2 regions of the Paenibacillus sp. RS8 genome follow, and region 2 is predicted to be linked to the other one. Evidence: riboswitches for the same ligand, from Rfam matches in the RefSeq annotation. Region 2 holds a riboswitch; the other holds the start of a gene.

Region 1 (5,202 bases), 3.2 Mb from region 2:
TGTCCGGTTGGAATGTCCAAGAGATAAAGGCCAAGAAACCCTCTGAATCATATTTATTAGCAATACACTCGTCCTGAGCCTCACGCACACGAAGTAAGTGCAGTGCCCGTTCTTCCATACTCTCTCCAAGTCCAATGACCATTGTAGCCGTTGTATTCATACCGATCTTATGCGCTGTCTGCATTACGTCCATCCACTCGCGCCATGAGCCTTTAAGACGACTGATCTTGCGGCGTGTACGGTCATCGAGAATCTCTGCTCCCCCGCCTGGTAAAGAATCCAGACCAGCAGCATGAATTTCACGTACTACTTCCTCGAGCGATAATCCAGATACTTCCTTCATCTTCATAATCTCTGCTGGTGAGAAGGAATGCATTGTAATCTCAGGGAAACGTTGCTTAATACCGCGAAGGATATCTGTATAATAGCTGAAAGGAAGATTAGGGTTCGTTCCACCTTGCATTAGTATTTCTGTACCATTTACAGCGATGGTCTCAGCGATTTTTTGGTAAATCGTCTCATCCGGCAGTACATAGCCCTCATCAGAGCCCGGTCTACGATAAAATGCGCAAAAGCGACAGTAAACATCACATACATTCGTATAGTTAATATTACGACCAATTACAAACGTGGCCATCGGGTCCGGATGCCAGCGTTCCATTATGGTGTTTGCAGCAGCACCCATTTTCTCAATTTCGTTGCTCTCGAACAGTCGGATGGTATCTTCCAATTGGAGACGTTCACCCCGTAGGGCTTTGTCCAAAATAAGATCTATCGCACTCATCGTTCGCATCCTCCTTTTAAACCCTTAGGGGTATTGGTAGAATCACAAAATAACAGGAAGAAAAGACGTTGTCTCCTTTCAAGATGACAACCCTTTCTCATACAAATGAACAGTTCATTTCCTCATCGTATCACAATCTGAACAGCTTGAAAAATGCTTTTACATTCTTCGTAAAATCCCATCCAGAAGAAAAGCAGCATCGCACTAAGCGATACTGCTAGTTTATACTCTATTTCTCCACTAACTCCTGATTAAAAGTATATCCCAGTTATTTCGACTCAATTTCAGCCCGTGCCGCCTCTAGTGCGTGGCCAAGATCAGCAATCAAATCCTCTGCATGCTCAATACCGACAGAGAAGCGCAACAAACGATCATCTACACCCACAGCATTTCGAATCTCCACAGGAATATCAGCATGCGTTTGTACAGCCGGATATGTCATTAGTGACTCTACGCCGCCCAGACTCTCTGCAAATGCTATAAGACGAATATGACGAAGAAGAGGCTCTACGTATCTGGCATCTTTTAATTTGAAAGAAAAAATACCGGTATTTCCTGAAGATTGACGATTCTGGATTTCATGCCCCGGATGATCTGGCAGTCCTGGATGGAACACTTCCGCAATTGCTGGATGCTCTAACAAGTAGTGGGCAATCGCTAGTGCATTGCTCTCGTGGCGCTCCATACGCAGAGCCAACGTCTTCAAGCCTCTCATCAACTGATAACTGTCTGTTGGTCCGAGAACAGCACCGATAGAGTTATGTAGAATTGCTATTTCAGCTGATAATTCTACACCCTTGGATACAATTAAGCCTGCCAGCACATCATTATGACCACCCAAATACTTAGTAGCGCTATGAACTACAATATCCGCACCTAATTCTATAGGACGTTGGAAAAACGGAGTCAGTAGCGTATTATCTACAATGCTAAGCAGCCCATGGTGACGTGCCCAAGTACACACGGCTTCAATATCCGTGATCATCATCAGTGGGTTCGTTGGCGTTTCAATAAATACAGCTTTCGTGTTGGGACGACGCGAAGCTTCCAGTGCATCCAAATCATTCGTGTCTACATAAGAAGCAGTGATTCCGAACTTGGACATAATCCGTTCCAACAAACGATAGGTACCACCGTAAAGATCCAGCGAAACGATCAGATGGTCGCCTTGAGCGAACAAGGTAAGAATCGTTTGAATAGCTGCCATCCCTGAGCTACAAGCAAATCCTGCATCTCCAGATTCCAGTTCCGCAGCTGCATTCTCAAGCACCGAACGGGTCGGACTCTTGGTGCGGCTATAATCAAACCCTGTGCTCTGACCGAGTTTTGGATGACGAAATGCCGTTGCATTATAAATCGGAAAATTAATTGCTCCTGTGGCTGGATCTTCTTGAGAACCTATTTGAGCCAGTCTACTTTCAATCCTAAGTTTGTCATCCATGATTAATGCCTCCTAATTTATATTGTAGCGCTGTTATTAATAAACAATCGGGTCGATATCATAAGGCGTTTCTTGATATACATAGTAATTGAGCCAGTTAGAGAATAATAAATTGGCATGCGCACGCCATACTGCTGGAGGTGTACGTTCAGGATCATCTTTAGGGAAGTAATGTTTCGGCAAAGCCATCTCCATCCCTCTAGTCACATCACGGTCATATTCCCATTTCAAGGATAGAGGATCATATTCGGAATGTCCGGTCACAAATATTTGTTTACCGTCATTTGTAGCCACTAGATACATACCAGCTTCTTCGGATTCAGCCAGAATCTGCAGATCTGGATTATTCTCAATATCTTCACGGGAGACGTCGGTATGACGGGAATGTGGTACATGGAATACTTCGTCAAAGCCGCGCAACAATTTGATGTTATTTTGATTTATCGTATGAGCGAAGACGCCAAAGCATTTCTCAGGCAATGCCACTTTACGAACACCAAAATGATGATATAAGCCTGCCTGTGCCGCCCAACAAATATGCATGGTTGAGGTCACATTATCCTTGCTCCATTCAAAAATCTCTTTCAGCTCTTCCCAATACGATACTTCCTCGAACTCCATTTGCTCTACAGGAGCACCTGTAACGATTAGGCCATCCAAACGGCGGTGACTGATCTCGTCAAAGGTTTTGTAAAAGCTCTTCAAATGTTCAGCAGAAGTATTCTTGGAAATATGGGATCGTGGATGCAATAGCGTAACATCAACTTGTAGTGGCGAATTTCCAATTAAACGCAGCAATTGAGTCTCTGTCGTCTCTTTAGTCGGCATGAGGTTCAGAATAGCAATCCGTAGTGGACGGATATCCTGATGGAAAGCCTGACTTTCGTCCATCACAAAAATATTTTCTCCGGATAGTACTTCTTTCGCCGGTAAACTGTCGGGAATTTTAATTGGCATTGTCTTTCCACTCCTTAGCTGAATTTAGTTGTTTTGCCGCAATGCGGCTTGCTGAACAATAAAAAGACCTTCCTCGGAAATCGAGAAAGGTCATATCTACAGTCATATGCGCCTCTCTCATCTGCCAGAATGTTCCTGAAGACGATTAGACGTCTGCAGAAGTTCCGCAAGAATTAGCACCGTGCGTTTACACGCCGGTTGCCGGGTTTCATAGGGCTAGTCCCTCCACCTGCTCTTGATAAGATTTAGCTGTATTCAATTAAATTACTTTAAAATTCACTTTAAATCATGAACCTCCTTTTCGTCAAGTCCATACAATGCTGAAGAAGCCTCAAAATCACAATAAATTTGCTTGAAAGAGGCATACTCCGTTGTTATACTAGACAAGTATTTCATACCTGAACGAAAAGAAGAGGTGAGAAGAAGAATGGAAGGCGACCCGAGCTCGCAAATTAGTGTACAGAATGAGCAACCACACAGGATAATCATCAGCTTGCCGGCGGCGGGAGCAGTTCTTCTTCATGCCCTCGAAACGTCATTTGGCCCTATGTATTGATGTAACGCCGGCCAAGCTGATTTTTTTCTCTGTGCTTAATTTAGCAGTCCCTGGTGAAGACCTGGGGATAGGAGGAGTGAAATCAGATGAAAATCCGGCTGGTGAATGCAGGGGTTTTTACACCTATTGATGAAATTGATGAAACACTGACACCCCCAACGGAAGGGTTCTATTGGATTGACGCCGATGTAGAGGATTTAGAGCTGCTTCAGCCTTTGTTCAACCTACATGATCTTGCTGTTGAGGATTGCCTTAGCGAAGAGGATCAGCGTCCGAAGATCGAAATATACGAAAGCCATTACTTTATAGTTGTAAATAGCATCCGCTTTGATGATGAAGAAATTTTCCTACGGGCGCTCAATGTATTCCTTGGAAGACATTACATCATCACTGTAACGAAACAAAAGATCAATGAACTTCGAATCCTAAAGCCTATGCTCTGGGAGCAAGAGGTAAGCGAACCGGATATGTTCCTTTACTTACTTATTGACCTTGTCGTGGATAACTATTTTTCCGTCGGCGACCGGATTGAAGCTCGAATTGAGAAGCTTGAAGAAGATATCCTAATGCATACCAAGAAATCTCATCTAAGTGAGATTATCGGTCTGCGAAGTGAAATTCTATGGTTGAAGAAAATGCTGGGACCACAAAAAGAAGTAATCAATACCCTAAATAAAAAAGACCTCCGTCTGATTGATGATCAGTTGCAGAAATATTTTAGCGACATTTATGAAAATGCGGTTAAAATATCTGAAACCTTTGAGACGTATCGCGATCTCATGGGCAACTTACGAGAGGCCTACCAATCCAGTATCGCCAATCGCGCGAATGAAATTATGAGAGTGTTTACTGCGATCACAACAATATTCATGCCTCTGACCGTAATTACCGGAATCTACGGTATGAACTTTGATCATATGCCCGAGCTTCATACGAAATACGGCTATTATGGCGTTATAGGCGTTATGTTAACGTTAGGCTGTGGGATGCTGTATGTTTTCCGCAAGAAGGAATGGCTATGAAAAGAATCGGACGAATAAGCAAGACGAAGGCCCTGTAACCGTAAGGTATAAGGTAGCCTTCGTCTTTTTGGTATGTGGACAATTAAAAACTAGTTGCCATCCCCACTTTATGCGTTTGCTCTCGACGGAAACGAATGCGGATCAATCGCAGGCGCTCATAATAAATATCCAATCCTTCAGCAGCGGAAAACCCCTCTCCATAAACCTTATTTAACACCGGTTTTAGAAAGAGATCACCGAGCTCCACATATGCATTCCATACCGCTTCTTGCTCATTCTGTGGCATATTACCAAGCTCTACATGGATCAGCTTCTCAACGGAATAACCTTCTCTTTCTAGTTCCTCTACCACTTCAATCAGTTCACGCCGGTTCACTCCACTATTCACCTTAAGCTGTTCCAAACCCAATCCATTCTCGATCCCCTGCAGTAAAATCCGCCG
Region 2 (5,202 bases):
ACAGCACTTTGTTTCGTAGTCATTACTATTCTTAATTTACGAATGCTAAAATCCATTGTACCTTTCGAAATTATGGGTAAACGGTGGGGCGGCTTTGGAATTGCGGTTCTTGTGTCCGGAGGTATTGGTTTTGGTTTGAACCAAGCTGGAATTCTGTTAACGGATCTAATGCCTGCACGCCTGGCGTTTCTGATCACTTGTCTTGTTGTAGGGGCTGCAGTTGTTGTTATTTACCTGGTATTGCTAATTGTACTGGGTGTGCTTACTAAACAGGAAATCTCCAGTTATCCGCGTGCACTGCAAAAATTGTTGAATCCGCTGATGAAATTGCAGCCTGCGCGTGTTCGTATGAGAGAATAGGTTTGACTTCTGCATGACAATTTGCTTCACTTAAAGAATAGAAATTTGACAGATATGGAAGAAAGGACGGAACAAACTATGGACAAAATAAGTTCTCCTGGTGAATTTCAGGTAGCCATTCAATCTCCACGCTTAACAGTAGCCATCTTCAAGGCGGACTGGTGCTCGGATTGTAAGTTTATCGATCCTTTTATCCCTGAGGTAGAGCAAGCCTATGCCGATCGTTTAACGTTGGTTGAGGTTGACGTTGATGCTGTAGGTGATGTTAGTCAGGAACAAAATATTATGGGGATTCCAAGCTTCGTCGCTTATTCCGATGGACGTGAATTGGTTAGGTTCGTTAATAAATTACGTAAATCCCGCGAGGAAATTGAGAATTTCCTGGATAAAGCGGTTCAAGTGCATCAAAGTCTTCAACAGTAATTCCGGAAAACCACCGCTTTCGCCTGTTTGAGCAAAAGCGGTGGTTTTTTTAAAATGCTTCTTCATTACTAAAAACTGCGGGTGATATTTTTTGACGACAAATCAGTTGAAATGGCTTAGTTATCTTACTTGCCTTATCATGTTCCTAGCCGTACTAGGGGGAGCAGTAGTAACGAAGACTGGATCGGGATTGGAATGCGGAAATGAATGGCCTCTCTGTCATGGCAAATTAATTCCTGCTTATACTGTAGGTTCGATGATTGAATACACTCATCGTTTGTTTAGCGGATTGGCTGGGTTATTGTCACTTGCTTCGATGTTTGCTTTTTGGCGTTATGCGCGAAATCGTCGGGACTTGTTAGTCTATGCATTTATGACTTTGTTGTTTGTAATTGTACAAGGTGGTATGGGAGCGCTTGCAGTAATTAAATCCCAATCTGCTGCTGTGATGGCACTGCATATGGGTTTTTCCTTAATCGCTTTTTCTAGTTCTCTGATGCTTGCACTTGGAACAAAAAGACGGCATGAAGCAGGCGATTATGATTACGATCAAAAGATGGAGATTCAGAAGAAACCCGTTAGCAAAGCTTTCCGCAATTTAACCTGTTTTACGGCCTTATATTCCTATGTTGTCGTTTATATTGGAGCCTTTGTTAGTCATACGGATTCACGCGGTGGATGTTCTGGCTGGCCACTCTGCAACGGTGAATGGGTGCCTGAGCTTTCCGGGGGAGTGGGTATTGTTTTTACACACCGGATTGCGGCTTTGATCTTATTTATTCTTACCGCGGTGCTTGGACATTTAGCTTTTTGGAAACATAAGGATTACCCCGAGCTAAGAGCTCTTGGCGTAGCTGCTGTTCTGCTGTGCCTGATGCAGGTGTTTAGTGGAGCTGCTGTTGTTTACACCTTAGATAATGAAAGATTATACATATTTGCCGCCTTGGCTCATATTTTGTTGATTGCTTGTTTGTTTGGTGTTCTGTGCTATATGAGTGTAAGAGTCTGGCAGCTGAGTAGGACGAGAAATATCGTTAATGAAAAAAATCCGAAGAATCATATGACACCGTTGTAACCCCTTGGTAGAAAGTTCCCACCGTGGATAGAGTCGCTTTACCTGCGGAATAATAAAGTGGAAATCGGTATATCGTGGTGCTGGACAAAACTTTAGGAGGACTGGGATATGCTGCGGGTTATACTTGGAGAGCCGCCTCGAAAGAACAGCGGTGTATTGGCTGATGCGATGGAGAATATGGCTACTTTTGCAGCTTTACTGCGCAAGGAAATGAACGCCCATGAGGATAATGACCATGAATACCGCAAGCTGGAGATTTGGACACGTGGACTGATCTCCTCATTGGATGAATTGGAGCAAAGCTGGTTCGCAGCTGCTTTTTACCGGAAATCGGTAATCGCTGGTTATATGGACGATATGTCACCAGTGGAACAAGGCGATTATGCGCGGTATGTTTATTTTTATAAAGATGGATTTATTCGTGTGTTCTCTCTTCTGGACAAGCTTGGAACGGTACTGAATCATTTTTATGACCTCAAAACCTCCAAATTAAAAACGCACTTTTCTTATTTTACAGTGCTGCGTCAACTTCAACTATTGAATGTACATCCAGCATTAGCGGATCAACTGGAACAGATCAAGAACTCTTATCGTGATCCACTAGAGAATCTACGCAAGCGCAGAAATGCTGAAATTCATTATATGAATTCCGAAATGCAGGATGATTTATGGCAGCGACATCAAGGCTTGCATGACAAAATTCAGCTTGAGGATTTAGATAGCCATCTAGAGGATTTAAAGCAATCCCTCGAAATGAACTGTAAGACGTTAATCGCAGCATATAGCTACAGCAATGAGCAGTTGCGTAAGGAAATAAGCAAGCCAAATCGGGTAAAATCATAAGCGTTCAATATATTTCCTTTTGACAAAAAACAAGAAACTTACTATACTTATGCTTGCATTAAAGTCTGTACGAATTCAAACATAAATTTTATACTCTATATCTTATCGAGAGTGGCGGAGGGATAGGCCCGATGAAGCCCGGCAACCGATTTGTATACAGCGCGATAAGCGTTATGTACAAATGTCATGGTGCTAATTCCTACAATGGCGCAAGGTTTGTGGTCGTTGGCAGATGAGAAGGCATTGTCTAAATAAACACACAGAGCCTCTTGCGATCTGCATCGATCGTCGGAGGTTTTTTTTGTATGGAATAAGTGAAATATAAAGGGGGCGATGATCGTTGATTAATCTAAAAGGAATAACAAAGGTATATGGAAAAGGCACCCAAGCGGCCACAGCACTTTCCGGATTGAATCTGTCTATCGAAAAAGGTGAAATATTCGGAGTTATTGGCCATTCTGGAGCGGGAAAAAGTACATTGATCCGTTGCATTAATTTGTTGGAGCGTCCGACAGAAGGGGAAGTTTGGGTAGATGGCATTGAACTAACCAAGCTTACTCAAGGTCAGCTGCAGGAACAGCGGCGCAAAATTGGGATGATTTTTCAACATTTCAATCTGCTATCATCTGCGACAGTGTACGATAATATTGCTTTTCCTCTGCGACTCACAGGTACTTCGAGAGCAGATATTGATACAAAAGTAAAAGACTTGCTTGCCTTAGTTGGGCTAGAAGAACACCGGGATAAGTATCCCTCTCAGTTATCAGGAGGGCAAAAGCAACGGGTCGGCATCGCGAGGGCACTTGCCAGCGATCCTGATGTGCTGCTATGTGATGAGGCAACCTCTGCGCTTGATCCACAAACGACAGACTCTATCCTTAAGCTATTGCTCGATATTAATAAACGGTTCCATCTGACTATTGTGCTGATCACTCACGAAATGCACGTGATTCAGAGTATCTGCGATCGTGTTGCGGTTATTCATGGTGGTGGTATCGTTGAGCAAGGTAAAGTTACGGAGGTATTCTTAAAGCCGCAGCATGAAGTTACTCGCGATTTCATCCGTAGTGAGTCACAGAATGAGGGACCCCTTCGTACGGCGCTTGACGCTGCTGCTGGGGACAACTCTCAGGCCGTCAAAATTACTTTTTTCGGAGAAAAGACCTACGGCTCCGCACTTTCCAATGTAGTACGAGAAACAGGTGTTAGCTTTGCCATTTTGCACGGCACCATTTCAACGATTAAAGACGTACCTTATGGACAAATGATTGTAAGGTTCGAGGGTCCAGCTGAAGCGATTGCTGTGACAATAGCCGAACTAACCGCTCAAGGTCTTGAAGTGGAGGTGATTTCGTAATGAATTTCGCAGATTTAAACTGGCAAGAAATGATGGATGCTACAGTTGCTACCTTGCAAATGTTAATATTTTCCGGATTGTTCACAATTATTCTTGGTTTACCACTCGGAATTCTATTGTATTTATGGGGAAGATCGAATAGTATAGTAATCAGAGTAATTTACACGGTCTTATCATTCGTTGTAAACATCTTACGATCCGTACCGTTTATCATTTTGATGGTAGCATTAATTCCATTTAGCAAAGCCGTTGTTGGAACTTCTATCGGAGTACTCGGTACGATCCCACCGCTGGTGATTGGTGCAGCTCCATTCTTTGCTCGCTTGGTGGAAACGGCGTTAAGAGAAGTAGATCGCGGAGTAATCGAAGCGGCGCAAGGGATGGGAGCATCCACGAATCAGATCGTTATGCGCGTTCTTTTGCCAGAGGCTCGTCCAGGTCTACTCGCTGGAGTTACGATCACACTGGTCACACTGGTTTCCTATACGGCAATGTCCGGGATGGTAGGCGGCGGTGGTCTAGGGGATCTAGCAATCCGTTACGGATATTACCGTTATGAGAAGGAAGTTATGATTATCTCAGTAGTCTTGATGGTCATACTGGTGCAATTGCTACAAATGGCCGGTGATCGACTAGTACGGCATTTCACACGGAAATAAGGTACGTCCATATATAGCCTTATTCATACAAATACCAAGGATAAGAGGGGGATTTAAAATGAAAAAATTACTACTTACTTTTTTTAGTCTGACACTGGTTGTGGTGCTAGCTGCTTGCGGCAATAACAATAATGCTTCTAACTCGGCTGCCACTAATGCACCAAAAGATGGTGCTGCAACTGAGTCATCTGCAGAACCTGTAAAATTGGTGGTTGGTGCTTCACCTGTTCCACACGCTGAAATCCTAAAAGCTATTGCTCCATTGCTTGAAGCGCAAGGAATTACATTAGAAATCAAAGAATTCACTGACTATGTTCAACCAAACGTTCAGCTTTCAGAGAAGAATCTGGATGCTAACTTCTTCCAACATCAACCTTACCTGGATGACCAGAATCAAAAGAACGGTTCGGATCTAGTTTCTGTTACAGCCGTTCACGTTGAACCTTTTGGTGCTTATTCCAAAAAAATCAAATCCATCGACGAGC

Evidence for each region. A riboswitch is a leader RNA that binds a small molecule or an ion and turns the genes downstream of it on or off. The one in region 2 is predicted to bind S-adenosylmethionine.
Region 1: it holds a riboswitch for S-adenosylmethionine, as region 2 does, so the genes downstream of both, metA (homoserine O-succinyltransferase) here and ACDZ28_RS02620 (methionine ABC transporter ATP-binding protein) in region 2, are expected to answer to the same signal.

The regions. Positions count from the first base shown of each region.
Region 1 is NZ_CP168131.1:3,578,174-3,583,375, reverse strand. Features, by position in the region: gene mqnC (cyclic dehypoxanthinyl futalosine synthase) at 1-784, opposite strand, end outside; gene ACDZ28_RS17380 (aminotransferase class I/II-fold pyridoxal phosphate-dependent enzyme) at 1,053-2,225, opposite strand; gene metA (homoserine O-succinyltransferase) at 2,262-3,182, opposite strand; SAM riboswitch class I at 3,297-3,427, opposite strand; gene corA (magnesium/cobalt transporter CorA) at 3,825-4,760, shown strand; gene ACDZ28_RS17365 (HRDC domain-containing protein) at 4,843-5,202, opposite strand, start outside.
Region 2 is NZ_CP168131.1:350,036-355,237, reverse strand. Features, by position in the region: gene ACDZ28_RS02640 (polysaccharide biosynthesis protein) at 1-360, shown strand, start outside; gene ACDZ28_RS02635 (thioredoxin family protein) at 439-783, shown strand; gene ACDZ28_RS02630 (heme A synthase) at 875-1,858, shown strand; gene ACDZ28_RS02625 (Cthe_2314 family HEPN domain-containing protein) at 1,967-2,701, shown strand; SAM riboswitch class I at 2,801-2,940, shown strand; gene ACDZ28_RS02620 (methionine ABC transporter ATP-binding protein) at 3,042-4,058, shown strand; gene ACDZ28_RS02615 (methionine ABC transporter permease) at 4,058-4,717, shown strand; gene ACDZ28_RS02610 (MetQ/NlpA family ABC transporter substrate-binding protein) at 4,776-5,202, shown strand, end outside.